DNA from 2 places in the Achromobacter sp. FW305-C-28 genome. Region 2 is predicted to be linked to the other one. Evidence: predicted binding sites of a transcription regulator. Region 2 holds the regulator's gene; the other holds the start of a gene.
The links. The regulator NrdR, encoded in region 2, represses ribonucleotide reductase genes. The targets are predictions, from matches to a motif close to CACNANATNTNGTG.
Positions count from the first base shown of each region.

Region 1 (15,950 bases), on a different contig from region 2:
GATGCGTTCGCGGTCGCGGCAGTGCTCGGTCTGTTCGACCAGGTCGGGGTGGTGATGGCGCAAGTCCACACTGGCAATGGTGCCGACCGCGTTCTGGCTGGCGACGGCGCCAGCCAGGCGATGGGCGGACACGCCCACGCCCATGCCGCCCTGGACGATGGGCAGCAATTCGCGTCCAGCGAGGGTGAGTGATTGGAACCACGTCATGAAGAAGCCTTTCATAGGAACAGTGGTTCCGAGGCTAGAGCAAGGCATGACGCGCCGCTTTGCGCGGGATCAAGTGGGAGGGGGATACAGGCGGAGCGCACCGGCTCCGCCTGAATGGACCGCGCGTTACGCCACCAGCTTGACCAGCGCCGGCACCGTCAGCACGGCGGTGTAGTAGCCCATGAACTGCACGCCGGTGTTAAAGCCGAACAGGCGCGACAAGAGGCCGCCGAACAGGCCCATGGTCAGGATCACCAGCAGGCCCAGGAACTGGCCTTCCCAGACGCTGATCACGATGATCAACCCGACGAAGGTGGCAATGATGGCCTCGTGGCTGACCTTGCGCGACACGAACAGCGCGGCGCGGCGCGCGAAGTTCATGGCGAATGGGTACGACACCACCGCTGCCAGCAACACCGCCAGCATGCCGTAGCCGAGGAATTCCCAGTGGTTCAGCAGGTTGTGCAGGTTGTGGGTTTCGCCGGTGGCCGCATCCACCGTGAAGCGGGGCGGGGCGTTGAACAACGGCGCGGCGGGGCCGGCAGCCACCGGGCTGAGCGGCAGGCCGAAGGCGATCAGCGGAATCAGGGCCTCGGCGATGTAGGTCGCCTCGGTGACGCCGTTGCGCGCGCTGAGCACGGTGGTCAGGCGGTGGTAGGCGTGCTTGATGCGCGAGCCGACCAGTTCGCCCAGCACCACGGTCATGGCGACGGGGCTGAACACGAAGGTGGCGCTGGAAATCGTGGCGGTGGCCAGCGTCCAGCGGGTCTGGATGCGGTCCATGACCTTGAGCGGGTTGGGGAAGTAACCCGACCAGCCCTTCACGTCCGGCGCCAGCGAGAACGTGCGCACCTTGTCGCGCATCATCTTGGCGCGGCCCTGCGGCGCGATTACCGTGAACAGGTCGGCGATCAGCGGGCCGATGGCAATGCCCAGGAAGTAGCTGATGCTGAGCTTGACGCCGTACTTGGCCGTCAGGCTTTGCAGCGCCACGATCACCACCACGAAGGGCACCAGCAGCGCCACGGCGGCCCAGCGGCCGGCCGAGAAGTAGGCAATCAGCACGGCCGCGGCCAGGAAGATCCACGGCGCCGACTTGGTGATGGCGCCGCCGAACGGCGCCAGCAGCACGGCAAACAGCACTGCCAGCGGCACGGCCACGAAGGCCGCGACGATGGCGCCGGACACCATCTTGCGCAGCGCGATGTGCGGCACGCCCAGCTTGCGCAGCATGTTGGCGTCCTGTAGCAATGGCGTGGCCAGCGTGTCGCCCGGTATGCCCAAGAGCGCGGTCGGCACGGCGTGGGTCATGTGCTTGGCGACGGCGCCCGCCAGGAAGAAGGTGAAGACGCCGGCGGGCGGCACGCCCAGCAGCACGACCAGCAGCGTCAGCGGGGCCAGCGTGGTGGTCTCGTCGGTGCCGGACACCAGGCCGATGGCGGCGAATACCACGGCGCCCAAGAGACCCATGGCGGCGGCCACCATGATTTGTTCAAGCAGTGCGGGATCGCTCATGCCAGCACCTCTTTGGCGGCGCCTTGCGGCAGGTTGCGGGCGGCGGGCGCGGGGGCCGGCGCGGCGAACAGTTCGTACAGGTCCAGTGCTTTCAGTTCCTCGACCACCGCGGGCGGCAGGTCGGCCAGGGTGCCCAGGCCGCCGGGTTGCGCGGCCAGTTCGGCCAGCACTTCGGCCCGCCAGGCGGGATCGTGCGACGCGCTGTGCTCGACCACTTCGCGCTTGGGCGGGAACAGGCGTGCGCAGATCACGCCGGCCAGCACGCAGCCGGCCAGGCCCGCCAGCATGGCGTAGGCGTGGGCCAGTTCGGGCGAGGCCACGCGGGTGCGCAGCCAGCTGCTGGCGGCGTAGAAGCCGGCCACGCTGACACCGATGCCGATGGCGATCGCCCAGGCCAGGTGGCGCAGGTCGACCGTGTCGTTCCATACTTCGGCCAGGCGTCCGGCGGACACCTTGCTGTCTCTATCCATGTCTGTCTCCTTGATGGATGGGCGGCGGCCAGGTCTGGCGCGCCGCCTCTGTTCTTGTGCGGCCGGCGGTGGGCCGCCAGCCGATGCCAGCCCCTAGACCGGTTTACGCAGTTCCTCCAGCAGTGCCACGGCGCGGTCGGTGCGCACGTCGTGTTCCGCGGCCATGCGCTTGGCGATGGCGTCGATTTCGGCGCCGACGGCGCCTGCCGTCAGCGCGATGTTGCGTGCGTGCAGCGCCATGTGGCCGCGCTGGATGCCTTCGGTGGCCAGGGCGCGCAGCGCGCCCAGGTTCTGCGCCAGGCCGACGGCCACGGCGATCTCGCCCAGTTCCTGGGCCGAGCGCACCGCCAGGATCTTGAGCGCGATGCGTGCCAGCGGATGGGTCTTGGTGGCGCCGCCCACCAGGCCCACCGGCATCGGCATTTCCAGCGTGCCGACCAGGGCGCCCGAAGCGTCTTTTTCCCAATGGGTCAGCGACGTGTAGCGGCCGTCGCGGCAGGCGTAGGCGTGGGCGCCGGCTTCGACGGCGCGCCAGTCGTTGCCGGTGGCGACGATGACCGGGTCGATGCCGTTCATGATGCCCTTGTTGTGCGTGGCGGCACGGTAGGGGTCGATGGCGGCGAAGGTGTAGGCGTCCAGCACGCCTTCGATGATCTCGGCGCCGCTGCGGTCCTTGGTGTCCAGCACGTCGGGCGTCAGTCGCACGCGGGCCCGCGACAGGCGCAGGTCGGCCAGGTTGGACAGGATGCGCAGGCGCACCGAGCCGCCGGTGATTTCCTCGACCAGCGGGGCGACGGCCTCGGCCATGGTGTTGACGGTGTTGGCGCCCATGGCGTCGCGCACGTCCACGATCAGGTGCAGCACGATCATCGGGCCGCGCGGGGTGTCGGCGAACACGTGCACCTCAATGTCCTGGCAGCCGCCGCCCAGGCCGATCAGCACCTTGTCGCGGCTGTTGGCCAGCGTCACGATGCGTTCGCGTTCGCGCAGCAGCGCCAGGCGCGCGCCGTGCGGGTCGGTCAGGCCCAGCACCTGAACCTGGGCGCGCATCAGCGGCCGGGTGCTGGACGTTTCGAAGCCGCCGCCGCTGCGCGCCAGCTTGGCCATGAACGAGGCGGCCGCCACCACCGACGGCTCTTCCACCGCCATGGGCACCAGCACGTCGCGGCCGTTGATCTGGAAGTTGCCGGCCACGCCCAGCGGCAGCTCGAAGGCGCCGATGACGTTTTCGATCATGCCGTCGGCGCGGTCCAGGCCCAGCGCGCCGGGTTCGGCCAGCAACTGGCGTTCCTCGGGCGTCAGTTCGGCGGCGTCGGCGATGGCCGACAGGCGTTGGGCGGGGGCGAGGGCGCGGAAGTTCGGCAGGCGTGAATCGGCCACCATGGCATGTCTCCATATAAGAATCAGGTGGCGAGATTCTAGGTAAACTGTACCGGCATTCAGAGGTACAGTTTGGACGAACAGTACCATTGCACTGCACCAATTTCGGCCTTCTCCCGACTGGAATCCCACCCCGTGGACGACGACAATCCCCTGGGCCGCGCCCCGCGCGCCGCACCCATCGCCGAAAGCCTGGCCCGCCTGATCGGACGCCAGATCGCCGACGGCGTCTACCGGCCCGGCGACAAGCTGCCGTCGCTGCGCGAGCTGGCGCAATTGCACCGCTACGCCAAGAACACGGTGGTGGTGGCGTTTGAAATGCTGGTGGCGCGCGGGCTGGTCGAGCCGCGCCGCGGGTCCGGCTTCTATGTGCTGGACACGGGCCCGGCGCAACGCGCGGCCGACGAAGAACCGGGCCAGCTCAGCCGCGCCATGGACATCGTCTGGCTGATGCGCGAACAGCTGAAGACGCAGCCCGACGCCATCGCCGCAGGCGACGGCTTTCCGCCGGTGGAATGGCTTGCCGACATGCGCATGGACCGCTACCACCAGAGGGTGGTGCGCACCGGCCTGGGCACCTTGTTCCGCTATGGCAGCCGCTTTGGCTACGCCCCGCTGCGCGAAAGCCTGGTGCGCAAGCTGGGCGACGTGGGTATCAGCGCGGCGCCGTCGCAGCTGGTGCTGACGCACGGCGCCAACGAGGCCATGGACCTGGTGATCCGCTACTTCCTGCCGCCGGGTGCGGCGGCGCTGGTGGACGATCCGGGCTACTACCCGCTGTTCGGCAAGCTGAAGCTGGCGGGGGTACGCATGCTGGGCGTGCCGCGCCTGCCGGACGGCCCGGACCTGGCCGTGCTGGAAGCCTTGCTGCAGCGCGAGAAGCCGCGGCTGTTCTTCACGCAATCGCTGGCGCACAACCCCACGGGGTCGGATATCTCGCCGGCCAAGGCCTACAAGCTGCTGCAACTGGCCGAACGCCATAACCTGATCGTGGTCGAGAACGACCCGCTGGCCGACTTCAAGCCGACCTCGGCGGTGCGCATGTCGGCGCTGGATCAGCTGGAGCGCACGGTCTACATCGGCAGCTTTTCCAAATCGTTTTCGGCGGCGCTGCGGGTGGGCTTCATTGCCTGCGGCGCGGCGCTGGCCAGTGACCTGGCCGACCTGAAGGCGCTGGTGCACGTCAGCAGTTCGGAATACTGCGAACGCATGGTGGACGTGATGCTGCGCGAGGGCCACTACGAACGCCACCTGGTGCGCTTGCGCCAGCGTTTGCAGGCCGCCACGGGCAACGCCTTGCAGGTGCTGGATGCACTGGGGGCCAAGGTGCACGTGCGGCCGACACGCTCGCTGTATCTGTGGGCGGCGTTTCCGGGCGTGGAAAATTCACTGACGCTGGCGCAGGACCTGATGCCCGAGAAAGTCATCATGGCGCCGGGCCGCGTGTTCAGCGTGGACCCGACGGCGGTGTCGCCCTGGTCGCGCTGCAACGTGGGCGCGGTGGTGTCGCCGCGCTTTCAGACGGCGCTGGCGGCGCAGCTGGGCCAGGCCGGGCGGCGCCCGGGTCAACGGTAGGCGAACTGTTCGAAAAGGGCCTGCAATGCGGCCTGCGCCGGGGCGGTCAGGTGCCAGGCCGGCATCGCATCGGGGCTGGCCCGCGCGCTTTGCACCGCAAAGCGCTTCACGCCGCGGCGCGCCAGTTCGCCGGCCAGGGCCAGCAGACGGGCTTCGCTCAGCCAGTCCGGATGCCAGGTGAGGCGGCATTCGAAATCCACGCCGGCCGTCAGCAATTGCGTCAGGCAGGCCTGGGCGGGACGTTGCGAGTCGCGCCGGCCAGTGATGTCGTCATAGCCTTGCGCGTCGGCCTTGATGTCCAGGCCCACCCAGTCCAGGTAGCGCAACACGTCGGCCAGGCGCAGCGGGTAGATGCCGGCGGTGTGCAGGCCGATGCGAAAACCCATGCGGCGCGCCTCGCGGATCATCGAGGGCAGGCGCGGTTCGCTCAGCGGTTCGCCGCCCGAGAACACCACGGCGTCCAGCAGGCCCTGGCGGTTGTCCAGGAAGGCGCGCACGTCGCGCCAGTCGTAGCGCGCGGCGCGGGTCTGCAATTCGGGGTTGTGGCAGTAGTGGCAGCGCCAGGGGCAGCCGGCGATGAAGACCACGGCAGCCAGCGTGCCGGGCCAGTCCACGGTGGAAAACGGCGTCAGGCCGCCCACCGCCGCGCAATGGCGCGGCAGCGGCTGCGCCACCGGACGCGGCGGCGCGGCGTGGGCCACGCGCAGCGCCTGGCGGCGCGCCGCCGGGGCGGCCTTGCGGCCAGCGGGTGCGTCAGGCACGCCGTTCGACGAAGAAGCGGCGCTCATTGAATTCGCCTTGTTTGCCGGTGTTGAAGGAAGACACGGGGCGGTGATAGCCCATGACGCGGGTCCAGACTTCGCAGCGCACCCGCTGGCTGTCGGGCAGGCGCACGTCCTGGGGCGCAGTGGGTGCAACAGAGATCAAGGTTTGCATGGCGGTTCCTTGGGGTTGGGCCGGGCGGGAATGCCCGGTGAAAAAATTCAAGCCGGGGCGCAGCACGCGGCCTGCCTGGCTTGCAGTTCGGCATCGCACTTCGGGCAGAACTCGTGGTGCCCGGCCAGGTAGCCGTGGTTGGGGCAGATCGAGAACGTGGGCGTGACGGTGATGTAGGGCAGCCGGAAATTCGACAGTGCGCGCCGCACCAGCGCCTTGCAGGCGTCGGCCGACGACACGGCTTCGTTCATGTACAGGTGCAGCACGGTGCCGCCGGTGTATTTGCCTTGCAGCGCTTCCTGCAGCGACAGCGCCTCGAACGGGTCGTCGGTGTGGCCCACCGGCAGTTGGCTGGAATTGGTGTAGTACGGCTGGGCCGCGGTGCCGGCTTGCAGAATGTTGGGCCAGCGCTTTTTGTCTTCGCGGGCGAAGCGGTAGGTGGTGCCTTCGGCCGGCGTGGCTTCCAGGTTGTAGAGGTGGCCGGTTTCTTCCTGGAACTGCGTCATGCGCTCGCGCACCCGGTCCAGGAGGCGCACGGCCAGCGCGTGGCCGGCAGGCGTGGTGACGTCGTCGCTATCGCCGCTGAAGTTGCGGATCATCTCGTTGATGCCGTTCACGCCCAGCGTGCTGAAGTGATTGCGCAGCGTGCCCAGGTAACGCCGGGTGTAGGGGTACAGGCCCTGGTCGATGTAGCGCTGCACCACCTTGCGCTTGGTCTCGAGCACGTCGCGGCCCAGGCCCAGCAGATGGTCCAGGCGCGCCATCAACGCGGCTTCGTCGCCCTGGCAGGTATGGCCCAGGCGGGCGCAGTTCACCGTCACCACGCCGACCGAGCCGGTCTGCTCGGCCGACCCGAACAGGCCGTTGCCGCGCTTGAGCAGCTCGCGCAGGTCCAGTTGCAGGCGGCAGCACATGGATCGCACCATGTGCGGTTCCAGGTCGGAATTCAGGAAGTTCTGGAAGTAGGGCAGCCCGTAGCGCGCCGTCATCTCGAACAGGCGCGTGGTGTTGGGATGGTCCCAGTCGAAATCGGGCGTGATGTTGTAGGTGGGAATGGGGAAGGTGAACACGCGACCCTTGGCGTCGCCGGCCATCATCACTTCGATGTAGGCGCGGTTGATCATGTCCATTTCAACTTGCAGATCGCCGTAGGCAAAGGGCATTTCCTCGCCGCCCACGTAGGGAATCTGTTCCTTCAGGTCGGCCGGGCAGGTCCAGTCGAAGGTCAGGTTGGTGAACGGCGTCTGCGTGCCCCAGCGGCTGGGCACGTTCAGGTTGTAGATCAGTTCCTGCATGGCCTGCTTGACCTCGCCGTAGGTCATCGCGTCGCGCCGGATGAAGGGCGCCATGTAGGTGTCGAACGAACTGAACGCCTGTGCGCCGGCCCATTCGTTCTGCAGCGTGCCCAGGAAGTTCACGATCTGGCCGATGGCCGCCGACATGTGGCGCGGCGGCGTGGCCTCGACCTTGCCGGGAATGCCGTTGAAGCCTTCGGTCAGCAGCTGGCGCAGCGACCAGCCGGCGCAATAGCCGCTGAGCATGTCCAGGTCGTGGATGTGGATGTCGCCTTCGCGGTGGGCGCGGCCGGCCTCGGGCGTGAAGACGTTGGACAGCCAGTAGTTGGCGGTGACCTTGCCGGCCACGTTCAGGATCAGCCCGCCCAGGCTGTAGCCCTGGTTGGCGTTGGCGTTGACGCGCCAGTCGCGCTGTTCCAGGTATTCCTCCATGGCGCTTTCCACGTCCACCAGCGTGTGGCGCAGCGAGCGCAGGCGGGCGTGCTGTTCGCGGTACACGATGTAGGCGCGGGCGGTGCGCCAGTAGCCGGCGCGCACCAGCGTCTCTTCGACCTGGTTCTGGATGGTCTCTACGCCGGGGCAGACATTGCCGTCGGCGGCCAGCGCGTCGATCACGGCAGCGGTCAGCGCCTGGGCGACGTCGGCGTCCAGTTCGGCCGTGCTGTGGCCCGCGGCGGCGATGGCCGCGGCGATCTTGGCGCGGTCGAATTCCACGACCCGGCCGTCGCGCTTGAGGATGTGTTCGAGTTGCATCGCTGGCACCATATGTTGTGGGGTGAGAAAACTCTACCACCACCTATGGTGCTCGATGCGTCCCGGCGGCGCTGTTTGTCGGCCGGGTTTGATGCGGGTCAAATGGGGGCGGGCGCACCCGCGCCGGCGCAATTCGGCAGTGCGGCCCTAGAACCCGAAGCTGACGCCCGCGATGGAAATCACCACCGCCAGGGCTGCCGTGCGCATCGCCGGGCGCGGCGCCCACGACAGCATGCCGACCCACAGCAGGGCGCCGGCCGACAGCCAGCCCAGCCAGGCCACCACGCCCACGGTATTGCCCCACAGGCCCACGCAGGGCAGCAGCGCCAGCAGCAGCAACAGGATGCCGGCGCCGCGCAGCACGCGGGTATGGCTGGTCGACGGGTCGCGGCCCCAGACCTGGTCGTAATGGCGCGGCATGGCCAGGCTGAGACAAGCCATGCCGGAATAGGTCAGCAAGAGCGCCATGGCAATGCCGGCGGCGTCATTCAGATTCATGCGGCGGCTTCCTGTGGGGCGCGGGGAGGGCGGGGTTTGCCTTGCGGCGGGGCCGAGAGCGGCTTGTTGCGCAATCGTATCGCAGCCCAGGCGGCGGCCAGGCCCGTGGCCATGGCCGTGAGCTCGACGCCGGCGCTTTCCCAGTCGCCGCGGCCGATCTGCGCCAGCGGATGATCGCCCAGCGTCACCAGCGACAGCACGGGCAGCAGCAGGCACAGCGCTGCCAACAGACCCAGCTGCCCGATCCAGGCGCGCCGCGGCGTGCACAGCCAGGCATGCGCCAGCGTCAGCGCCCACACGATGAAGAACACGCGCACTTCCCAGCCCGCGCGCTGCGGCAGCGACACCGGCAACAGGCGGTTGGCCCACAGGTAGGCGATGCAGGCGATGGCCAGTCCCGCCATTGCCGCCACGTTCAGCCCTTCGATCAGGCGGTAGACGCGCGCGGTGGCGGCGCCGAATTCGTTGCCCATCCTGGCGCGGCGCTTGACCATGAAGAGTACGGCGCCCGTGCCCATCATGGCGGTGCCGGCCAGCCCGCACAGAAAGTACAGCCACTTCATGGCCAGGCCGCCGAACTTGACCATGTGCAGGTCGGACATGACCTGGCGGGTCAGCGATGCGCTGCCGCCGTGCACGCCGCCGGGCGTGCGCATGCGCAGCACTTCGCCGGTGGCGCCGGAAAACTCCACCATGCCGGTGGTGCTGCTGATCGACCGGTACGTCGTGGCGTCTTCGTTCCAGCCATACACGCCGATGCGCATGGCGCCGTCTTCCGGGTTGTTGATGACGATGGCGCGGGCGCTCTGGCCGATCATCCGTTCGGCGCGGGCCACGAGGGGTTCCAGCGCGGGCACGGCCAGCGGCGTGCCGGTGGGGGCCGGCTTGTCTTCGCCCATCAGCTCGGCCAGGTACTGGCGCGACGCGTCCATGCCGGGCCCATACGCCGCCACCATGGGCGCGGGCATCAGCGACACGCTGGAAATCACGATGCCGGTGTAGACGATCATGAACTGGAACGGCAGCGTCAGCACCGCGGTCGCGTTGTGCGCGTCCAGCCATGAACGCTGGCCTTTCCTGGCGCGGAAGGTGAAGAAGTCCTTGAAGATGCGCTTGTGCGTGACCACGCCGGACACCATCGCCACCAGCATCGCCATGGCCGCGAAGGCCACGATCCACAGGCCGACGGGATCGGCGTGCAGGGTGTAGTGGAAGTCGACGAAGTGCGTGCCGCCGATCGTGGCGCGCGCGGCGCCGTGGGCATCTTCGGCGAGTTCCTCGCCCGTGTCGGGGTCCAGTTCGGCGTCGGCGTATTCGCCGTTCTTGTCGAACCAGTAGGCCACCAGGCCATTGTCGTGGAAGCGGTCGACGGGCCAGATCTCCCACATGCCGGCGCCGGGGTGGTGGCGCGTCATGTATTGCACGGCCAGCTCGAGCCGGCGTTCGCGGTTCACGGGGGCGGACGTCTGCTGCGCGGCCTGGGCTTCGGCGGCGTGGTGCTCGGGCGTCATCCAGTGCGTGATGGCCTCGGAAAACACCGCCAGCGAGCCGGTCAGGAACACGGCGAACAGCAACCAGGAAAACCACAGGCCGACCCAGGTGTGCAGCCAGGCCATGGATAAGCGGAAACCGGATTTCAGAACGGGCCTCTTTATTGTCGACGCGGCCGCAGAAGGGGCGCGGGCATTTTATTGAGAATGGTTCTGATTCTAGTCTAAATGGGGTCGGAGTGGGTGGGCCGCAGCGGCGTGCGGCCCGTTTTTCCTGATACGAGCTCGTCGCCGTATGCCGGCAGCGCTGCCAGAGGGCCGCTCGGCGGCGTCAATGGCGCTGGATGCGCGTAGGCTGGCCCAGGCTCAATCCAGCTTGATGTCGGCGCGCCGGCCCACTTCGGCAAAGGTGCGCAGCTCGTCTTCCATGCGGGCCTTGAAGGCCGGGCCAGGCAGGTACACGGGTTCCAGCGCCAGGTCATTGATGGCGCGGCGCACCTGCGGATCCTGCATGATGCTCGACACCGCTTGGTTCAGCGTATCCAGCACCGGGGCGGGCGTGCGGGCCGGCGCGACCAGGCCGTACCAGCCCACCATCGACACGCCGGGCAGGCCGCTCTCGATGAAGGTGGGCACGTCGGGCAATTGCGGCACGCGGTGTTCGCCGGTGACGGCCAGCGCGCGCACCTTGCCGGCCTTGACCTGCGGCGCGGCCGACGACACGGTATCCACGCCCAGCGCGATCTCGCCGCCGATGAGCGCCGTGATGAACTGGGCGCTGCCCTTGTAGGGCACCGGCGTCATCTTGGCGCCGGCGGCCTCGGCAAACATTTCGCCCACCAGATGCGGCGCGGACCCCGGGCCGAAGGTGCCGTACATCAGGCCGCCACTGGCGCTGTGGCGGCGGGCCAGTTCGGCGGCTTCCTGGGCGGTGTTGGCCGCAAGGCCGTTCTGCACCAGCAGCACCACCGGGGCCAGCGCGACGATGGCAATGTGCTCGAAGCTGGCGCGCGGGTCGTAGGGCAACGATGGTTTCAACGCGGGCAATACGGTGTAGGTGGTGCTGCCCGACAGCAGCAGCGTGTAGCCGTCGGGCTGGGCGCGCGCCACGGCATCGGCGCCGATGACGGTGGAGGCGCCGGGGCGGTTTTCCACGATGACGGCCTGGCCCAGCTTGCCCGACAGCTTGTTGGCCAGCAGGCGCGCCACGGCGTCGGTGGCGCCGCCCGGGGTAAACGGCACGACCAGCTTGATGGCCTGTTCAGGATAGGCGGCGCGGGCGTCGTCCGCCCAGGTCGCGGCGCAAAGGGTGGCCGCCAGCAGGGCGGCGGCGGACAGGCGGGTCAGGAAGCGGGGGCACAAGGGCAGGGTCATGGACGGTGTGGGAGCGGGATGGGGTAATCGGTCAGGCAGCGGGCCTGGCGGCCTGGCGCAGCGCGGCGCCCTGAGCGCCCAGGTCCCAGAACAGGCCCGCCATGATCGCCAGCCCTTCGCGCGCCACGCTGCCCAGCAGGTGTTCGTTGGGCGCATGCTGCGCGCAGGCGGGGTAGGAATGCGGCACCCAGAGCGTGGGCAGGCCAAGCTGGTCCGCGAAGATGTCGTTGGGCAGCGAGCCGCCCAGGTTTGGCAAGAGCGCCGGGCGCCGGCCCGTGGTGCGTTCCAGCGAGGCGGCAGCCCAACGTACCCAGGCGTTGTCGGGCGACAGGCGGGTGGCGCCGGCCTGCATGCCCACGTGGATCTTCACGTCGCTGAAGCCCGCCTGGTCCAGGTGCGCGCGCACGTGCGATTCCAACGCCTTCCAGTCGGTGCCCACCACGAAGCGCAGCTGGCACCAGGCCACGGCTTCGGGCGGAATGGCGTTGACCGGCTTGGCTGGATCGCCCGCGCCGCAGGTCAGTACGTCCAGGCTGTTCCAGCCGAATACTTTCTCCGGCGCCGACAGGCCCGGTTCGCCCCAATACGCGTTGATCTCGGGATCGTCCGCGCCGCCGCCCACTTCCAGGTCGGCCAGCGCCGCGGCCACCGCCGCGGGGATGGGCGGCGGGCGCAGGCCCGCCACCTGGATGCGGCCGTTGGCATCGACCAGCGAGGCGATGGCGTGCGACAGCACGATGGCGGGGTTGGCGAGCAGGCCGCCCCAGTTGCCCGAGTGGTAGCCGCGTTCACGCGCGCGCAGCGACAGTTCGAAATTCACCGCGCCGCGCGAGCCCATGAACAGGGTGGGACGCGCGGCGTTCAACCGCGGCCCGTCGCTGGCGATGAACACGTCGGCCGCCAGTGCCTCGCGCTGCGCTTCGCAGAACGCCGCCAGCCCGGGTGAGCCGGCTTCTTCGCCGGTCTCGATCAGCCACGTGGCGTTGAAGCCCAGTTTGCCGCCGCGCGCCCGCAGGGTCTGGCGCAGGGCGGTCAGGTTGATAGTGTGCTGGCCCTTGTTGTCGGCCGTGCCGCGGCCGTACCAGCGGTCGCCCTCGACCTGCAGGCGCCAGGGGTCGCGGCCTGCTTCCCACTTGGCCGCGTTGCCACGCACCACGTCGCCGTGGCCGTACATCAGCACCGTCGGCAGCAGTGGGTCTTCGATGCGCCGCGCCACCAGGATGGGCAGGTCCATGCCGGCCGGGTTGGGATGCACCTGACAGGAAAAGCCCAGGTCGGTCAGCGCCGGCACCAGGTTGTCGTTCAGGTAGGCATGCTGGCGCGGGCCTTGGTCGGGCACCTCGCTTTCGGTCGGGTAGGCGACGCGGCCGGCCAGTTCGGCCAGCAGGGAACCGTCGTCATAGGCGTGGGTGGCATGCTGGATAGCGAGTTCTCGGGTCACGGCGGTCTCGGGGCAGGCGGCAAAGGCACAAAGTTATTACGCTTGCTCGCGTGCCACAATTAGATATTTCGCATATGAGCATTGCTATTTAGGCATGGATTGGAAGCCGTCCCCAGAGGGTGGGGCAGGGCGAGGCGGCGCTGCAGGGTTTGGCAAGGCGGCGCACTGCGGGTATTCCATGACGGGTTGGCGATGACGGTATTTACGAAGACGGCGCTGCCGTGACGAGGTTGCCATGATTTCGCTGGGTCTGAGATATTTCCTGGAAGTCGCGCGCGGCGGCTCCATCGCCGCCGCGGCTGCCGCGCTGCACGTGGCCGCCTCGGCCGTCAGCCGCCAGATTTCAAAACTGGAAGATGAATTGGGCGTGACGTTGTTCGAGCGGCGCGCCCGCGGCATGGCGCTCAGCGAGGCCGGCCTGCAACTGGCCGCCTACGCCAACGCCGCCGAACTGGAAGCCGAACGCGTCGCCGCCGGCATCCGCCAGCGCAACGCGTTGGGCGACGTGACCATCCGCGTGGCCTGCACGGAAGGCTTCGCCCATGGCTTTCTGCCGATGTGCATGGCCGACTTCAAGCGCAGCCGCCCCGAGGCGCGCTTTCACCTGCGCGTCGAGCATCCCGAAGAGGTCAACCGCCACGTGCTGGAAGGCCTGTCGCAACTGGCCCTGCGCTACACCGTCGCGCAGGACGACCGCTTGAAGACCGAACTGCTGTGCCGCGCCCCGGTCTACGCCATCATGTGCCGGCGCCACCCGCTGGCCACCCGGCGCAGCATCGGCATGCGCGACCTGACCCAAGTGCCGCTGTCGCTGGGCGACCCGGGCACGACCGTGCGCCAGTTGTTCGATGCCGCCTGTGCCAACGCCGGCCTGCACATCGAGCCGGCCTACGTGTCCAACCATTCGGCGGCCTTCCTGCCGATGCTGCCCGGCAGCCAGATCGTGGCCTTGTCGGGGTATCTGACATTGATGGGGCAGATGCACGGCGCGGGCCTGGTGGCCGTGCCGTTCAGCAATCCGGAAATGCGCCAGCGCAGCATCCAGGTGGTGACGCTGCAAGGGCGCACCTTGCCGCCGCTGGCGCGGGAGTTCCTGGGGTTGCTGGCGGAACGCTTGAATGCGGCGCCGCGGGCGCCGGAGGGGGAGCGGGGCGGGGGATGATCGAGAATTGGACGCTTCCCATGCGCTTTTCGGATCGGGATGCGTAACGTAGCGGCATCAGCGGGAAGTACTTAAAATCCTGTTCCACTATGCCGTTTTACGGCTGTGTCGTACCAGGGCTCGTCTGTGCCAGCGTTCACGCGGGCCGCAAGCCAGACCTTGCGAAATTGAAAGAATCGAAACACACGATGGCAGTTGCATCGGCGGCAGGACCCTGGCAAATGAAGCGACTTGATCGATGATATATCCGGCGCTTGTGGAATCCTTCGGCTCAGTGATCGAAGAAGAGGTTACTGTCGTGATCGCTGGGCAGCGATTGACCTGCTTTGCGAACTGCGCTCCGTACCTGCTCGAGGCAGGTAAGGTCTATCCGGTGGAATTGTCTTGCATGGTGTTTGAAGACTACTCGGTGGAAGAAGTCGCCGATCAAGTGCCTGCCATCATTCGCACGGGAAATGCATATGCCTATCGCATCATTGGCGAACTGGCAGACGACTGCCTGCGTAGTTGCGGTCTTGAATTTCAAGATGAGGTTCTCCTTTCGGATTTTGGTTTCCTGGAAGGCAGAGTGGTCTCGTGGAAGATCGATAGATTGGATATCCGGTTTCTGTAGAGGCTCGTGAGGGACAGGCGTCCGTTTATGGCGATCGCTACGATCGGCGCCAGTCTTCGTCGGCTTGAGGCAGCGAGCTCAGCCTGCTGCCACATCCACATCAAAGAACCCCACCGGCACATGCGCCGTCAGCCATACGCCGTTGTCCGCCTGGAAAAACACGTGTCCCGCCTGCCGCATCCGGTCTGCAGCGACCTTCAACACGACGGGTTTGCCATAGCGCCGCCCCACCGACACGGCGGTGGTGATGTCTTGCGACAGGTGGACGTGATGGCGGCGGCCGGGGATCAGGCCTTGTTGCTGGATCGATTCAAGAAAGCGCGTGGCGGTGCCGTGATACAGGAACGGCGGCGGTTCTTTTTCGATGTGCTGGATGTCGACGCTGTCGCTGGTGTGCCCCTGGACGGCGCGTATGCGGGCGTCGTCCGGCGAGATCGAAAAGCGCTTTTTGTCGTTGTCGCGCACGACGTCCGCGATCAGATCGCGGTCCAGGCGGCGGCCGTGTTGGGCTGCCGCGGCAATGAGTTGATCGATGTCGGCCCAGCCTTCCTGGTCGAGTGCCAGGCCGATGGATTCGGGCGCGTGGCGCAGGATATAGCTGAGAAACTTGCTGGTGTCGGTATTCTTTTTGTTATGCATTTTTTATTGTTGTTGATTTTTTTTATTGTTGTTGATTGTGCGCCGGCAACTTGAATGTGTCGGCTGCGCATGATTTTACAGGAGACCCCATGGACCCCCGCAAGCAACTGCTGGAAAAACTCGAAGCGCTGGATGCGCTGGACGATGCGCATTTTCCGGTGGTGACGCTGGATGAATACTTCACCGGCAATGATCAGGAAGAATCCATCGCGCCGAACCAGTGGGAGTACGGACGCCCGCCGATCCGCGAGATCCATGCGCACTTCCAGGCCATCGCGCAACGGCCTGACGTGCAGGGCGTCTATGTCGGACTGCATCAGGATTGGGGCATGGCGCTGGAGTGCGACGATTGGCCCGCCGCCGAAAACATCCACGTGATTTCGTCGGCCCCGCAGGAAACGGCCGAGCAATGGCTCGAAGGGCTGGAGGCGGACGGCCTTATCGTCGGCTGGCCCTATGGCAAGCACGCGGCAGCGCCCGAGCCTGGCGCGGGGTTCCACGTGTACACGGTGTGCTGGGATTGACTTGCTCCAAGAGACGCAAATTGAGAACGAAGCATCTCAATGTGAGTCTTCAACCCGCTGATGTACGCCCGCGCCACC
Region 1 is NZ_JBYSYL010000002.1:450,470-466,419, forward strand. It holds gene AC3WMR_RS07060 (NAD(P)H-dependent flavin oxidoreductase) at 1-207, opposite strand, end outside; gene AC3WMR_RS07065 (tripartite tricarboxylate transporter permease) at 334-1,722, opposite strand; gene AC3WMR_RS07070 (hypothetical protein) at 1,719-2,192, opposite strand; gene AC3WMR_RS07075 (hydroxymethylglutaryl-CoA reductase, degradative) at 2,286-3,575, opposite strand; gene AC3WMR_RS07080 (aminotransferase-like domain-containing protein) at 3,708-5,147, shown strand; gene AC3WMR_RS07085 (anaerobic ribonucleoside-triphosphate reductase activating protein) at 5,138-5,935, opposite strand; gene nrdD (anaerobic ribonucleoside-triphosphate reductase) at 5,901-6,083, opposite strand; gene AC3WMR_RS07095 (ribonucleoside triphosphate reductase) at 6,131-8,131, opposite strand; gene AC3WMR_RS07100 (DUF3325 domain-containing protein) at 8,279-8,629, opposite strand; gene AC3WMR_RS07105 (PepSY-associated TM helix domain-containing protein) at 8,626-10,245, opposite strand; gene AC3WMR_RS07110 (Bug family tripartite tricarboxylate transporter substrate binding protein) at 10,486-11,493, opposite strand; gene AC3WMR_RS07115 (M20 family metallopeptidase) at 11,525-12,934, opposite strand; gene AC3WMR_RS07120 (LysR substrate-binding domain-containing protein) at 13,170-14,096, shown strand; gene AC3WMR_RS07125 (UCP019853 family protein) at 14,335-14,709, shown strand; gene AC3WMR_RS07130 (RNA 2'-phosphotransferase) at 14,788-15,348, opposite strand; gene AC3WMR_RS07135 (hypothetical protein) at 15,438-15,872, shown strand; gene AC3WMR_RS07140 (efflux RND transporter permease subunit) at 15,922-15,950, opposite strand, start outside.
Region 1: a site for NrdR is predicted at 8,138-8,151, ahead of AC3WMR_RS07095 (ribonucleoside triphosphate reductase). Genes of this name have one in related genera too.

Region 2 (15,950 bases):
GGCAAGATCCTCTTCGAAGGCGAAGACATCACCAACCTGGCGCCGCACCAGCTGGTCGCGCGTGGCATCGTCCAGGTGCCGGAAGGCCGGGCCATCCTCACCACCATGACGGTGCTGGAAAACCTCGAGCTGGGCGCCTACCGCCGCGGCTTGAAGAACGTCGGCAACGATCTGGAATACGTGTTCAACCTGTTTCCGCGCCTGAAAGAACGCATCACGGGCATCGCCGGCAACCTGTCGGGCGGCGAACAGCAGATGCTGGCGATCGGCCGGGCCTTGATGGCCAAGCCGCGCCTGTTGCTGCTGGATGAGCCGTCGATGGGCCTGGCGCCCATCGTGGTGCAGGAAATCTTCCGGTCGCTGCGCGCCATCAATGCCGACGGCCTGACCCTGTTCCTGGTCGAACAGAACGTGCGCCAGGCGCTGAAGATTGCCCAGCACGGCTATGTGCTGGAAAACGGCGCCATGGCGCTGGCCGGCACCGGCCGCGGCCTGCTGGGCCATCCGCGGGTGTTGGAAGCGTACCTGGGCGCCTGATCGGCGCGGCAGGGAGGGGGGCATGAAACGGGGCCGGCAGGGCTACGCTCATGTCCCTTTTTATTTACGCAACAGCCGTGCCCTGGGGGGTGGCCGTCACCGCGCCTGGATCGCTGTCCCCTTGCCCAATTTTTGAGCATCCGTGGTAGAATTTCAGGCTTTCCCTCATTTTGACCATTGCACGGGCGGGTAATAACGCTTAGGCGGGACGTCGATAGAGGCTGCATCACAGGCAAACGCGCCGGTAAACCCCGGCCGATTCAGCTCTGTTTTTTGCAGCCTAGTTGGGGAAAAAACCTGGCCGGATAGTCCAGCCAGACATTTTTTTACTTAGGAACCATCATGAAGACCTTTGTGGCCAAGCCGCATGAAGTCCAACGTGACTGGTTTGTGATCGACGCCAAGGGCAAAGTCCTCGGTCGTGTGGCCAGCGAAGTCGCACGTCGTCTGCGTGGCAAGCACAAACCTGAATTCACGCCGCACGTTGATACCGGCGATTACATCGTCATCATCAACGCTTCCGATATCGTCGTTACCGGTACCAAGGCGAAGGACAAGAAGTACTTCCGCCACACCACGTACCCGGGCGGTATCCGCGAAACGAACTTCGAGAAAATGCAAGAGCGTTTTCCCGGTCGCGCCATTCAGAAGGCCGTCAAGGGCATGCTGCCCAAGGGTCCTCTGGGCTACGCCATGATCAAGAAGCTGAAGGTCTATGCCGGTGCCGAGCACCCGCACACCGCCCAGCAGCCCAAGACGCTGGATATCTAAGGAAACGCCATGATCGGTAACTGGAATTACGGAACCGGCCGTCGCAAAACTTCGGTGGCTCGCGTTTTCATCAAGAAAGGCACCGGCAAGATCGTCGTCAACGGCAAGCCCGTCGACGAGTTCTTCGCTCGTGAAACCGGCCGCATGGTCGTGCGCCAGCCGCTGGAACTGACCGGCCACCTGGAATCGTTCGACATCAAGGTCAACGTGCACGGCGGCGGTGAAACCGGCCAGGCCGGCGCAGTTCGTCACGGCATCACGCGTGCCCTGATCGACTACGACGCGACCCTGAAGCCCGCACTGTCGCAAGCTGGTTTTGTGACCCGCGATGCCCGCGAAGTCGAACGCAAGAAGGTCGGCTTCCGCAAGGCACGTCGTCGCAAGCAGTTCAGCAAGCGTTAATCGCTGCGAAAAAAGCCCGCTTTCGAGCGGGCTTTTTTTTATCCGGCGATTTCATTCTGCGGCAACTACGGCGTTGACGCTTCTGTACTTCGATTAATACGATGAGTGTCGTATAATTCAAGTCGGGAGCCCGAGATGGCGCAGCCGCAGGGATTCAAGGCGGTCAAGCGGGCCATCTTGGCCGCGCTTCATAGCGGTGATTACCAGCACGAGGCTCGTGACCACATCAATGTCAAGAACCTGCTGGCTACCGGTGAGGTCAGCGCCGAGGACGTCGCCGGCATCATTCGCGGCAGTGATGGTGCAAGTTACGCATGCAGCCGATTGCATGCTGATCTGGCGATCGACTGCCACGTCATACGGTCCCGCGGTTGGTATGTGAAGTTTTACTTCGCAAATCCTTCCGCCATATTCATCAGTGTTCATCGTTGAGCGTGTCATGAAAATCTTTCGGGAAGGCGATAAGGGCTCCGCGGTCTGCCATGACTGCGCCGCACTGGTGAAGACGACGTTCCTGCGCCGTGACGTGCCGTTCAGTGATGGTTCCGGGGTGGCAAGGAATATTCTGGTGGGTGTGTGTGATCGTTGCGGGCGGACGGTGTCTCTTCCCGCGCAATCCACGCCCGCGATCAGCAAGGCGCGCAAACAGGCCCTGGAATCGATCGAAACGAATTTGCCGGCCGTGTACGTGGACATCCTGGATTACGCGGTGCACACGATCGATAATCGGGCGTCGACCGATTTCCGTCGCGTGTTGCTGTCCTATTTCATGCACAAGGCCGCTCAGAGCGACAAGGCCCCGCAATTGCTGAGAGCCGCGTTTGACAAGGCCGCCGCCCGGTTTCCCGAAAGGCGCGGCGCCCCGCGGCGCCGCTTGTCCATGAAGGTGCCTGCCCGGGTAGGCGAAGCGTTGCGTCGCCTGGAGGCCAGTACGGCGCTGAACAAGACGGACCTCATCAAGTCTGTCGTCCTGGATATCCAGGACAAGGTGCTGGACCAGCCCCGGCCAGGCCTGCTGGAAGAATTGAGAGCCCTGTCCGCCATCTCGGCGTGATACGAGCGATACAATCCATTTTCGTTCTACGAAGAGTTCATACCTATCATGGCCCAAGCATCGAACACCCGTATCAAGGTTGGTATCGTCGGCGGCACCGGTTATACCGGCGTCGAACTGCTGCGCTTGCTGTCGCAGCATCCCAATGTGGAATTGACCGCCATCACTTCCCGCAAGGAAGACGGGCTGCCCGTGGCTGATATGTATCCGAACCTGCGCGGCCGCGTGAAGATCGCTTTCTCCGCGCCGGAAAAAGCCAATCTGACCGATTGCGACGTGGTGTTCTTCGCGACGCCCCACGGCGTGGCCATGGCCCAGGCGCAGGAACTCATCGCTGCCGGCACCCGCGTCATCGACCTGGCCGCCGACTTCCGCCTGCAGGACATCCCCACGTTCGAACGCTGGTACAAGATTCCCCACACCTGCCCGGACATCCTGGCCGAATCCCAGTACGGCCTGGTCGAACTGAACCGCGAAGCCATCTCCAAGGCGCGCGTCATCGGCAACCCCGGCTGCTACCCCACCACCGTGCTGCTGGGGCTGGCCCCGCTGCTCGAAGGCGGCAAGCAACTGGTCGATGCGCAAACCCTGATCGCCGACTGCAAGTCGGGCGTGTCGGGCGCTGGCCGCAAAGCCGAAGTCAGCTCGCTGTTCTCTGAAGCGTCCGACAACTTCAAGGCCTATGGCGTCGCCGGCCACCGCCACCACCCCGAAATCGTCGCCCAGCTCGAGAAGATCGCTGGTGGCAAGGTCGGCCTGACCTTCGTGCCGCACCTGGTGCCGATGATCCGCGGCATGTTCTCGACCATCTACGCCCGCATCCTGCCCGAAGCGCGCGACACCGACTTCCAGGCGCTGTTCGAAGCGCGCTACGCCGACGAAGCCTTCGTCGATGTCATGCCTGCCGGCAGTCTGCCCGAAACGCGCTCGGTGCGCGCCTCGAACAACCTGCGCATTGCGCTGTCGCGCCCGGGCGGCGGCGACCAGCTCATCATCATGGTCGTGCAGGACAACCTGGTGAAGGGCGCGGCCGGCCAGGCCGTGCAGAACATGAACCTGATGTTCGGCATCGCCGAAACCACGGGCCTGGACCAGGTCGCGATCCTGCCGTGATGCCTTGCCGGGCCGGCGGCTAGCCGCCGGCCCGCTTCCCATGTCCAACGACACGTCCGCAACACCTCGACCTTCCCGCGCCGGTTCCGGCCTGCGCGTGGCTGCCGGTATCGTGGTCGGCGTGGCGCTGGGGCTGGCGGCGGGCTATTTCTACGCCCGCGGCGTGTACCAGCCCAAGGACGCGGTGGTGCTCAGCGCCGATCAGGTCGAAGCGCGCGACGAAGCCATGCGCCAGCAGGCGGTGCAATTGCGCTACATCCGTGGCCAGCTCGACACTGCGGATGGCGAACTGGTCATCGAGCGTTCCGCCCGCCAGGAACTCGAAACCCAGCTGCACGCCGCCCAGGCCGAAGTCGGTCGGGTGCGCGATCAACTGGCTTTCTACGAACAACTGCTGCCTCCGGGTCCCGAAGGCTCGGTGGATATCCGCGGCGCCCAGATCGAGCGCGACGGCGCCGGCCTGCGCTACAAGGTGCTGCTGATGCGCAGCGGCCGCAATGGCGCGGCCGCGTTTGCCGGCACGTTGCGCTTCCAGGCCACCGGCACGCTCAAGGGCGAAACCGTCACGGTGGATCTGGCCCCCATGCAGGTCAGGGCCGAAAGCGGCCCGGTGCCTGCCACCGGCGAAACCACCACGGCGGCGTCGCTGGCGTTGCAGTTCGATCAATACCAGCGCAGCCAGGGCGTCCTGGCCGTGCCCGAGGGATTTGTCCCCGAAAGCGTCACCATCAGCGTCCTCGAGGGCGACACCGTTCGCGCCTCGCGCAGCGTCAAGCTTGAACTTTGAGTCTGGGCAGGGCCTGCGCTATAGTGGATGTATACGAGCGGCGACGCCGCTCACCGGAATACGGCCGAACCGGCCAGGAGTGAATCATGAATGCAGTGACCGAAACCGTCGACCTGCAGGCCGCCCCGCCTGCTCCCCTGGTGTTCACCGACTCGGCAGCCGCCAAGGTCAAGGACCTGCTGGCCGAAGAAGGCAACCCCGAACTGAAGCTGCGCGTCTTCGTGCAGGGCGGAGGCTGTTCGGGTTTCCAGTACGGTTTCACGTTTGACGAAGTCGTCAACGAAGACGACACCGTGCTGGACAAGGCCGGCGTGCAATTGCTGGTCGACCCGATGAGCTTCCAGTACCTGGTTGGCGCCGAGATCGACTACAAGGAAGACCTGGAAGGCGCCCAGTTCGTCATCCGCAACCCCAACGCCAGCACCACCTGCGGCTGCGGTTCGTCGTTCTCGGTGTAAGCGGCCGGTAGCGATCACGTCAGGTCCGCGCAGGCGGCCCTGTGCGATACCGGGCGGCTGCGCCTGAGCGACAAAAAAAGCCCTTCGGCATGCCGAAGGGCTTTTTGTTTGGGGCCGGTCGCTCGGGCGGTCTTTCTTCAGGCCGGGTACCGCGCGCCCAGGATGCGCGGGCCGCGGGCGCCCGTGACCTCGGGTACGCCCGCCGGCCTGCCCGTCAGGAACGCCTGCGCCAGCCACGCAAAGGCCAGGGCTTCGACCTGCTGGGCCGGCACGCCCAGGGCGTCGGTGGCCTGCACCGGGCGTTGCAGGCAGTACGCCAGTTCTCGCATCAGTCCGGCGTTATAAGCGCCGCCGCCGCACACGTAGACCTCGCGCGTATCGGCAGCGGCCGCATCGATGGCGTTGGCAACGGTGCGGGCCGTCAGGCGTTGCAGGGTCGCCTGCACGTCTTGCGGGGCAGGGGCTGTGCCATCGTAGGCCGCCAGCCGGTCGTCCAGCCAGCGCAGGTTGAAGAGGTCGCGGCCGGTCGACTTGGGCGGCGGCAGCGCGAACCAGGGTTCGCTGGCAATCAGTTGTTCGAGCAGCGGCGCCAGGACCTGGCCGCTGGCGGCCCAGCGGCCATCCTTGTCGTAGGGCTGGCCCAGGTGGCGCTGGCACCAGGCGTCCAGGAACACGTTGGCGGGGCCCGTATCGAAGCCGCGGGGCGGCTGCCCCGGCGTCAGCAGGGTCACGTTGGCGATGCCGCCCAGGTTCAGCACGGCGCGGCCCTGCGGGGCGCCGAAGATGGCGGCATGGAACGGCGGCACCAACGGGGCGCCCTGGCCGCCGGCGGCCACGTCGCGGCTGCGGAAGTCCGCGATCACGTCGATGCCGGTCAGTTCGGCCAGGAGGGCGGGCGCGTTCAATTGCAGCGTATAGCCACGGTCGGGCCGATGACGCACGGTCTGTCCATGGGCACCGATGGCGGCGATATCCTGCGCTTGCAGGCCCGTCTGGGCGAGCAGGTCGGCCACGGCCTGCGCATACGCGCGGGCCAGTTCGTTGGCGGCCAACGCGGCGCGAGCCAGTTCGTCCTCGCCGGGCACGTTCAGCGCCAACAGTTCGGCGCGCAGGGCAGCCGGCATCGGCAGGCTGGCGCTGGCCAGTACCTGCGGCGGCTGGCCGTCCGGCAGGCGAACCAGTACGCCATCGACGCCATCGACACTGGTGCCTGACATCAGTCCGATGAAGTGTGGACCCCCGCGCTGCGCCCCTGAGGGGCTTGCTGCCCCCTGGGGGGGCGGCTCCGCCTTGGGGCGGCCCTGCGGCGGAGCGGCCTCTGCCGAGGAGAGCTGGGGGTTTCGAGATGCAGTCATGAATAAATCCGCCTGAGTAAAAAACGGCCCGGCATCGAAATGCGCGGGCCGCTTTGCGGGTGCGTCATGCGGACGGGGCTGCCTAGCGGCTGGCCACGTTCGTCAGCGCGTCGGGCAGGGTCTGCTGGAATTCGGTCAGCAGCTGGATCTGCTGCTTGTACGGGCCCACGGCCTGGTTGAACGCGCGGATTTCGGCGGGTTCGAGGGCGCGGGCGACCGGCAGGTCCACCGACAGCGGGTCGATGGGCTGGTTGTCGACGCGGAATTCGTAGTGCAGGTGCGGGCCGGTGGCCCAGCCGGTGGCGCCGACGTAACCCAGCAACTGGCCCTGGGAAATCTTGGCGCCCTTGGTGATGCCCTCGGCGATGCGGCTCTGGTGCGCGTACAGCGTCGAGTACTTGCCGTAGTGCTTGACGATGACCACGTTGCCGTAGCCGTTCTGCCAGCCCGAGAATTCCACTGTGCCGTCGGCCGTGGAGTGGATCGGCGTGCCCGAGGGGGCTGCATAGTCCACGCCCTTGTGTCCCGTCCAGGTCTTGTGGATGGGATGCATGCGCATGCCGAAGGTAGAGCTGATGCGGCTGAACTTCAGGGCGGTGCGCAGGAACGCGCCGCGCAGGCTGGTGCCGTCGAAGTCGTAGTACGAGCCCGTCTTGTTGTCGGCGCTGAACCAGACGGCGGTGTGAGTCTTGCCGCCGTTGATGAATTCCAGGGCCAGCACGCGGCCGGCGCCGGCGTAGCGGCCGTCGTGCGAGCGCACTTCGTAGACCACGCGGAACTGGTCGCCCTGGCGCAGGTCGCGCAGGAAGTCGATCTTGGCGCTGAGGATGTCGGCCATCTGCATGGTGACCGAATCCGGAATGCCGGCTGCATCGGTGGCGCCGAACAGCGACGAACGGATCGTGCCCACGGCGACGCGGGTCTGGCGATCGGTGTTCTCGGTGATTTCTTCGGCCTTGTAGCCGTCGCCGGTGCGCGCCACGTGCAGCATGCGGGTGACGACCTGGCCGTCAGCTTCGTTGCCGGGGGTGTGGATGTAGCGCAGCCAGATCAGGTTGCCTTCCGCGTCGGTCGCGGCCTGCACGGAACGGCCCGGGTACAGCTTGTAGATGCTGCGCGCGCTGGCGTCGTGGGTCAGGAAGGTTTGCAGGTCGGGCGAATCGAGTTCCAGGCGTTGCAGCACGGCGGCCAGCGTGTCGCCCGCGCGGATGCGGGTTTCGCTGATATACGGCGCGGCGCTGGGCGTGCTGACTTCAACCTGTTCGGTGGTCAGCGGCAGAACGCTCTGGATGATGCGGGACGGGGGGATTTCGCTGCGGTCGGGTTGCTGCACCATGCCCAGGGCGGCGGCGCCGGCAAACAGGCCGATGGCGGTGACAAGGAGAGTGCGGCGGAAAAGTCCCGAGCGGTGGGGCTTGGGCTCGACGGGCGCAAACACGGCAGCAACTTTGCGCTTGATGCTACTCGCCAGGTCGTGGAGGCCACGATTCATCGTGAAGATACCCTCTCAGGTGGCTTGAGCTCGCAGGGTGCGTGACACGAACGGCCCCCGCGCGCCACGTTTTCCGGGGCAAGGGCTGGCGCGGGGCGCAACTTGTGAACAAACGGGTGGTAGACCGGACAGCAACTGCGTATATATGACAGTTGCGTATGATTAGGGCGGTATCCTAGCTGATTCGGCTAGAATTTTCGATAGTTTTCGTCACTTTTTACACCTTTTTATCGGCTAAAGCCGTCGCGGCCCCCCAAAAAATGTCTCCCTCCGAAGCCCCCATCACCCCCGAAGTCGAAGCCGATCTGCGTATTGCCAAACGCGGATGCGATGAGCTGCTGGTCGAATCCGAATTCGCCCGCAAGCTGGCCCGAAGCCGCGCCACCGGCGTGCCGCTACGCATCAAGCTGGGGCTGGATCCGACGGCGCCGGACATCCACCTGGGCCACACCGTGGTGCTCAACAAGATGCGCCAGTTGCAGGACCTGGGCCACGAGGTCATCTTCCTGATCGGCGACTTCACCTCGACCATCGGCGATCCCAGCGGCCGCAACAGCACCCGTCCGCCCCTGACCCGCGAGCAGATCGAGGCCAATGCCAAGACCTACTATGCGCAGGCCAGCCTGGTGCTGGACCCGGCCCGGACCGAGATCCGTTACAACTCCGAGTGGTGCGATCCGCTGGGCGCGCGCGGCATGATCCAGCTGGCCTCGCGCTATACGGTGGCCCGCATGATGGAGCGCGAGGACTTCACCAAGCGCTTCAAGGGCGGGATCCCGATCTCGGTGCACGAATTCCTGTATCCGCTGATGCAGGGCTATGACTCGGTGGCGCTGAAGTCCGATCTGGAGCTGGGGGGCACCGATCAGAAGTTCAACCTGCTGGTCGGCCGCGAGCTGCAGAAGGAATATGGGCAAGAGCCGCAGTGCATCCTGACGATGCCGCTGCTGGTGGGCACCGACGGCGTCGAGAAGATGTCCAAGTCCAAGGGCAACTACATCGGCATCTCGGAAGCGCCCGATTCGATGTTCGGCAAGCTGATGTCGATTTCCGACACGCTGATGTGGCGTTATTTCGAGCTGCTGTCGTTCCGGTCGCTGGAAGACATCGCCGCGCTCAAGCAGTCGATCGACGAGGGCCGCAATCCGCGCGACGCCAAGGTCATGCTGGCCCAGGAAATCATCACCCGCTTCCATTCGGCCAAGGCGGCCGAAGATGCCCTGGCGTCGTTCGAGGCGCGGTTCCGCGACGGCGCCATTCCGGAAGACATGCCCGAGGTCACCCTGGGCGGCGCGCCGGTCGGCATCCTGAAGCTGCTGCGCGAAGCCGGGCTGGTGGCGTCCGGGTCGGAAGCCCAGCGCAACGTCGAGCAAGGCGGCGTGCGGGTGAACGGTGACCGGGTCGAAGACAAATCGTTGCAACTGCCGGCGGGTACCTATGTCGTGCAGGTCGGCAAGCGCAAATTCGCACGTGTTACCGTGAATGCGTGATGACGAACTTTTGTGAACCCATCATCGCAAAGTTTTTGATACGCTGACAGGCATGGTCAGAGGCAGGGACGCCTTTGCGGCACTTCAAGGAGCACGACATGAAACTTTCGAGTTTGTCTTTTTCCGATAACGAGTCGATTCCGGAGCGCTACGCCTTCGGCAAGATCGATGCGCAATCGCACGTCGCGCTGGCAGACAACTACAACCCGCAGTTTTCGTGGGACGACGTCCCGGCCGGGACGCAGTCGTTTGCCTTGATCTGCCACGACCCGGACGTGCCGTCCAAGCCCGACGACGTCAACCAGGAAGGCCGCGAAGTGCCCGCCGACCTGCCGCGCGTGGATTTCTTCCACTGGGTGCTGGTGGACCTGTCCGCCGACATGCGAGACATCGAAGAGGGCGCCTTTTCCAACGGCATCACGCCGCGCGGCAAGGGCGGCCCGCTGGCGCCGATGGATGCCCGCCAGGGCATCAACTCGTATTCGTCCTGGTTCGCCAACGACCACGACATGAGCGGCGACTACTTCGGCTACGATGGCCCGTGCCCGCCCTGGAACGACGCGCTGGTGCACCGCTATGTATTCACGCTGTACGCGCTGGATGTGCATACGCTGAACTTGCAGGGCGCCTTCACCGGTGAAGATGCGTTGCGGGCGCTGCAGAAGCATGTGCTGGCCCAGGCGTCGCTGACGGGCACCTACACGCTCAACCCGAAGCTGGCGCCCAAGCAGATCGGCGCAACCTCGGCGTCCTGATCGACGCAGGGTGTAAAAAAGGGCCGCTTGAGAATGCGGCCCTTTTTATTGGCTGGCGGCAGGGATGTCCATCAGCCGGTCGCACGCTTCAGGCGCAGCAGCGCCACGCCGAATGCGACGAACACCGAACCCACGGCGCGGTTGATCCACAGCACGGCGCGCGGTTGCTGGAAGAGGCGCCGGGCGCGCCGCGCCAGGAGGCCGTAGGCCAGCAGCGAGGGCAGCGACATGCCCATGAAGATGCCGGTCAGGATGAAGAACTGCGGCAAGAGCGGCTCGGCGGCGTTCAGAAATTGCGGGAACAGCGCCGTGAAGAACAGGATGGGCTTGGGGTTCAGGCCCGCCACGAAGGTGGCTTCGAGATAGAGCGCCCAGGCGCCGCGGGGCGGGCGCCCCTGGGTGTCGGGCGGCGGCGCGGCCACGCTGCTGCGGCCCAGCAGGTGGCGCAGGCCCAGGTAGATCAGGTAGGCGGCGCCGGCGATCTTGAGCACCGCGAACAGCAGCGCCGACGATTGCAGCACCACGCCCAGGCCCAGCATGGCCGCGGCCGACAGCAGGAACAGGCCGGTGACGTTACCCAGCGACGACGGCAGCACGGCGCGCAGGCCGCCGGCCGCGCCGTTGCGCATGGCGAGGATGCTGGCGGGGCCCGGCGTGACGACGCTGACGGCGGCGACCAGGGTGTAGGCGATCAAGGTCTGGGTTTGCATGAAAGTTTCTCAAGTCGGGTTGAGCGCGTTTTCCTGGTGTGGGGAAATGTCAGATATTTCGCGCCCATGCGGGGAATTTTGCCGCCATTCGGGGCATTTTGGCGACAAGGGAATCGAGATGACGCGGTAAACTATTCGTCATTATCCGGGTTTACCCACCCGGGCGCAGTTTCCTCCTCTCTTACCCGCTTCAGGAACCTCCCGTCATGTTTGACCGCAACCTCACCCTCTCCAAGGCTGACCCGGACGTCTGGGCCGCCATCCAGAAGGAAGACGTACGCCAAGAGCAGCACATCGAGCTGATCGCTTCGGAGAACTACGCCAGCCCGGCCGTCATGGAAGCCCAGGGCACGCAGCTCACGAACAAGTACGCCGAAGGCTATCCGGGCAAGCGCTACTACGGCGGTTGCGAATACGTCGACGTGGTCGAGCAACTGGCCATCGACCGCCTGAAGCAGATTTTCGGCGCCGAAGCCGCCAACGTGCAGCCCAACTCGGGCTCGCAAGCCAATCAGGGCGTGTACATGGCCGTCCTGAAGCCGGGCGACACCGTGCTGGGCATGAGCCTGGCCGAAGGCGGCCACCTGACCCACGGCGCGTCGGTCAACGCCTCGGGCAAGCTGTACAACTTCATCTCGTACGGCCTGGACGAAAACGAGGTCCTGAACTACGCCCAGGTCGAGCAACTGGCCCGCGAACACAAGCCCAAGCTGATCGTGGCGGGTGCTTCGGCCTACGCCCTGCACATCGATTTCGAGCGCATGGCCCGCATCGCCCATGAAAACGGCGCGCTGTTCATGGTCGACATCGCCCACTACGCCGGCCTGGTGGCGGGCGGCGCCTACCCCAACCCGGTGCCCCATGCCGACTTCGTCACCTCGACCACGCACAAGTCGCTGCGCGGCCCGCGCGGCGGCGTCATCATGATGAAGGCCGAATACGAAAAGATCGTCAACTCGGCGATCTTCCCCGGCATCCAGGGCGGTCCGTTGATGCACGTCATCGCCGGCAAGGCCGTGGCCTTCAAGGAAGCGCTGGAACCCGAATTCAAGACCTACGCGCAGCAAGTGGTCAAGAACGCCAAGGTGCTGGCCGACACGCTGGTCAAGCGTGGCCTGCGCATCGTGTCGGGCCGTACCGAAAGCCACGTCATGCTGGTGGACCTGCGCGCCAAGGGCATCACGGGCAAGGAAGCCGAAGCGGTGCTGGGCCAGGCCCACATCACGGTCAACAAGAACGCCATCCCGAACGATCCGGAAAAGCCCTTCGTGACCAGCGGCATCCGCCTGGGCACGCCGGCCATGACCACCCGCGGCTTCACCGAAGCCGAAGCGGAACTGACCGCCAACCTGATCGCCGACGTGCTGGACAACCCGCGTGACGAGGCCAACATCGCCGCCGTGCGCGCCCGCGTCAACGAGCTGACCTCGCGCCTGCCGGTCTACGGCAAGAAGTAAGACGACGCTGGCGGCGTCAGCCGTCCAGCCTGCGCAAAGGACGGCTCCGCAAGGGGCCGTCCTTTTGTTTGTTTCATCGTTACAATGTCGACGAATTATTGCCTTTCCGTGTTTTCAGGGATCACACATGCGGTGTCCATTTTGCGGCAATTCCGAAACGCAGGTCGTCGACAGCCGTGTCTCGGAAGAGGGCGACGCCATCCGCCGCCGGCGCCGCTGCCAGTCCTGTGACAAGCGATTCACCACGTACGAACGGGTGGAGCTTGCCATGCCGTCGGTCGTCAAGCGCAACGGCAGCCGTAGCGAATACGACCCGGCCAAGCTGCGCGCCAGCCTGAGCCTGGCGCTGCGCAAGCGGCCGGTCAGCACCGAAGACGTGGACGGGGCCGTGGCCCGCATCGAAGAACAGCTGCTGGCCAGCGGCTTGCGTGAAGTGCCCACCGAACACATCGGCGAACTGGTCATGACCGAGCTGCGCAAGCTCGACAAGGTGGCCTACGTGCGGTTCGCGTCGGTCTACAAGAGCTTCGAGGACATCGGCGAATTCGTCGAGGCCATCCGCGAAATGCAGGGGCCGCTGCTGCCGGGCAAGCTGCGCAAGGAATGACGGCGCGCGCCGTCTATTGAGGTTCCGCCCGCGCCATGCTTGGCGTCTGCGGCTGGAACCGGCGCCATACGCGGCGCAGGTGCTGGGCCGAACCAAAGCCCGATTTTTCCGCCACCAGTTCCAGGTTCAAGCGCGTTTCGCGCAGCATGTCGCGCGCCAGCGCGACGCGGATCTGATACAGATAGTCCATCGGCGTGCAGCCCGCGTGCTCGCGGAATAGCCGCGTGAGATGCCGCGCGCTGGTGTGGGCCTGCTCGGCCAGCGATTGCGCCGACCAGTCCGCGGCCGGGTTGCGGACCACGGCGTCCTGCACGCGGTGTACGCCGGGATGCATGTGATTGCGGTGTTCCAGCCACGGCGACAGCGCCGAATCGGTGCCCGCGCGGCGCTGATAGACCACCATGTCGCGCGCCACCTCGCTGGCCACGCGCGGCCCGCAATGCCGCGACACCATGTGCAGCGCCAGGTCGATGCCGGCGGTGATGCCGGCGCTGCTGACCAGGTTGCCGTCTTCGACGAAGATGCGGTTGTCGTGCAGCCGGGCAGTGGGGTCCATGGCGGCAAGCTGCGCCAGGCAGCTGTGGTGCGTGGTGCAGTCGCGCTGGTGGGTCAGGCCGGCCGCTGCGGCGAACAATGCGCCGGCGCAGACAGTCATCAGCGTGAAGCCGTCGGCCGGATGCCGTACCGCCAGCCAGTCGATGATGCGGCGCGCCTCGGGTTCGTCCAGGCGGGTGGGTTTGCCCACCACGCCCGAGACGATCACCAGGGCCTCGGGCGGTAGCTGGTCTGGCAGCGGCTGGATGCGCGCCAGGTGCAGGCCGGGAATGCCGCTTTCGATTTCCGTGGACGGACCGCAGAAGTGCTGCGTGAACGCGTCGGGGCACAGCTTGTTGGCGACCCGAAAGGCCTCGGCCGGACCCGCCACGTCCAGCAGCACGATGCCCCGGGGCAGTACGAAGTGCACGGGAATCATCGCGGCTCCTGTCCGAAGGCGCCCGATCAGGCGCTGGCGAAGGCGTCGGCCGCGCGCGCGATGCGGGCAAAGCGCCCTTGCAGCACGAGTTCGGTGCGGTCGCGGATTTCCGCGGGGGTGTAATGCCGGCCCGACGGGCTTTGCATGGCGAAGGTCAGCGTGGCGTCGGTCGGGAACACGACCTTGTAGCCCGCGTCGCTGGCGTGCCGGGTGGTGGTTTCGCAGCACTGTTCGGTGCGGATGCCGCTGACGATCACGCCTTCGATGCCGTTCGCCGCCAGCCAGTCCTGCAGGGTCGAGCCGTCGGCGGCCTTGGCATACAGCGACGAATGCACCGTCTTGTGGAACACGGCATCGGGCGAAATGCGGATTTCGTCCAGCGTCTTGACGTGGCCGGAGGCCAGGGAAAACGGGTTGGCGGCATCATTGGCGGCGCTGATGTGGAACACCTGCAGCACCGGAATGCCGCGCGCCACGGCCGAATCGATCAGGCCCTGGAGTTGCGAGACGAAGGCCGGATATTCAGATTCGTCCCAAAACGGACGTTGCCGGAAGGAATCCTGGACGTCGATGACTATCAGTGCTTGTTTCATGGTTCCGGGCTCCGTGCCTTGGAATTTCAGGGGGGTATGGCAGACATTGTCGCCCTGGCGAGCCCCCTGGGCGAGGCCGCTCCAGACCAGCGTCGGCCCAAAACGGACATGCTGAAATGGCTCTTTCGAAGATCATAGCGCGGCGGGGTACGGGGTGTTCGCCGACCGGCCGCCCTGGGTGCTTGCGGCGGGCGGCGGACATACAATCGCAGGCATGACGCACCCCTACGACTCCGACGACCTTACCTGGATGCGACGCGCCCTGGCGCTGGCGCAGACCGTCATGACCACCACGGCACCCAATCCCCGGGTGGGCTGCGTGATCGTGCGCGATGGCCGGGTGCTGGGCGAAGGCGCGACCCAGCCGCCGGGTGGCCCGCACGCCGAGGTTGGCGCGCTGCGCGATGCGCAGGCGCGGGGCGAGTCGGTGGTCGGCGCGACGGTGTATGTCACGTTGGAGCCGTGCAGCCATTTCGGCCGCACGCCGCCCTGCGTGGACGCCTTGCTGGCCGCCAGGCCGGCGCGGGTGGTGGTGGCGCTGGGTGACCCCAATCCGCTGGTCAATGGCCGTGGCCTGGCGCGGTTGCGCGAGGCCGGCATTGCCGTCACCACCGGCGTTTGCCGCGACGAGGCGCTGGCCATCAACGCGGGTTTCATGTCGCGCATGAGTCGCGGGCTGCCCTGGACCTGGCTGAAGATGGCCACGTCGCTGGATGGTCGCAGCGCGTTGCATAACGGCGTGTCGCAGTGGATCACCGGCCCCGAGGCGCGCGCCGACGGGCACCACTGGCGTGCGCGCAGCTGCGTGGTCCTGACCGGCATCGGCACCGTACTGAAAGACGACCCGCAATTGACCGTGCGCAGCTTGGCCGCGCCGCGCCAGCCGCGCCGGGCAGTGGTCGACGGCCGCTTCGAGCTGCCGGAAGACGCTCGACTGATCGATGGCGGCGAGGTCATTGTGTTCACCGCCCGCGCCGATGCCGCCAAAGCTGCGCGGCTGGCGGCCAAAAACGTGCGGGTGGTCGAGCTGCCCGGGCAGGAGCCCGACCGGGTCGACCTGCCCGCGATGATGCGCTGGTTCGCGGCAGAACAATTCAACGAAGTCCACGTCGAGGCAGGGGCCGGCCTGAGCGGGGCGCTGGTGACGGCGGGCTGCATCGACGAACTGCTGGTCTACCTGGCGCCGATGCTGCTGGGTGATGCCGCCGGCCTGGTCAAGCTGCCGCTGCTGGAGCGGCTGGAGGCCGCCCCGCACTACGAATTCATCGACGCCGAGCGCCTGGGCGCCGACCTGCGTGTGCGCGCGCGGGTGGCGGATCACTGGCGCGAGCTGATGCGCCGGGTCGAACTGCCGACGCTTTCCTAGGGGCTGCGTCCGAGCGCGCTTCGCTCTTCT
Region 2 is NZ_JBYSYL010000011.1:124,778-140,727, reverse strand. It holds gene AC3WMR_RS24360 (ABC transporter ATP-binding protein) at 1-537, shown strand, start outside; gene rplM (50S ribosomal protein L13) at 880-1,308, shown strand; gene rpsI (30S ribosomal protein S9) at 1,318-1,710, shown strand; gene AC3WMR_RS24345 (hypothetical protein) at 1,846-2,142, shown strand; gene AC3WMR_RS24340 (hypothetical protein) at 2,150-2,764, shown strand; gene argC (N-acetyl-gamma-glutamyl-phosphate reductase) at 2,813-3,877, shown strand; gene AC3WMR_RS24330 (DUF6776 family protein) at 3,918-4,664, shown strand; gene erpA (iron-sulfur cluster insertion protein ErpA) at 4,751-5,122, shown strand; gene AC3WMR_RS24320 (anhydro-N-acetylmuramic acid kinase) at 5,260-6,348, opposite strand; gene AC3WMR_RS24315 (M23 family metallopeptidase) at 6,560-7,969, opposite strand; gene tyrS (tyrosine--tRNA ligase) at 8,230-9,459, shown strand; gene AC3WMR_RS24305 (YbhB/YbcL family Raf kinase inhibitor-like protein) at 9,558-10,214, shown strand; gene AC3WMR_RS24300 (LysE family translocator) at 10,286-10,924, opposite strand; gene glyA (serine hydroxymethyltransferase) at 11,131-12,381, shown strand; gene nrdR (transcriptional regulator NrdR) at 12,509-12,988, shown strand; gene AC3WMR_RS24285 (GlxA family transcriptional regulator) at 13,002-13,961, opposite strand; gene AC3WMR_RS24280 (cysteine hydrolase family protein) at 13,988-14,554, opposite strand; gene ribD (bifunctional diaminohydroxyphosphoribosylaminopyrimidine deaminase/5-amino-6-(5-phosphoribosylamino)uracil reductase RibD) at 14,769-15,920, shown strand.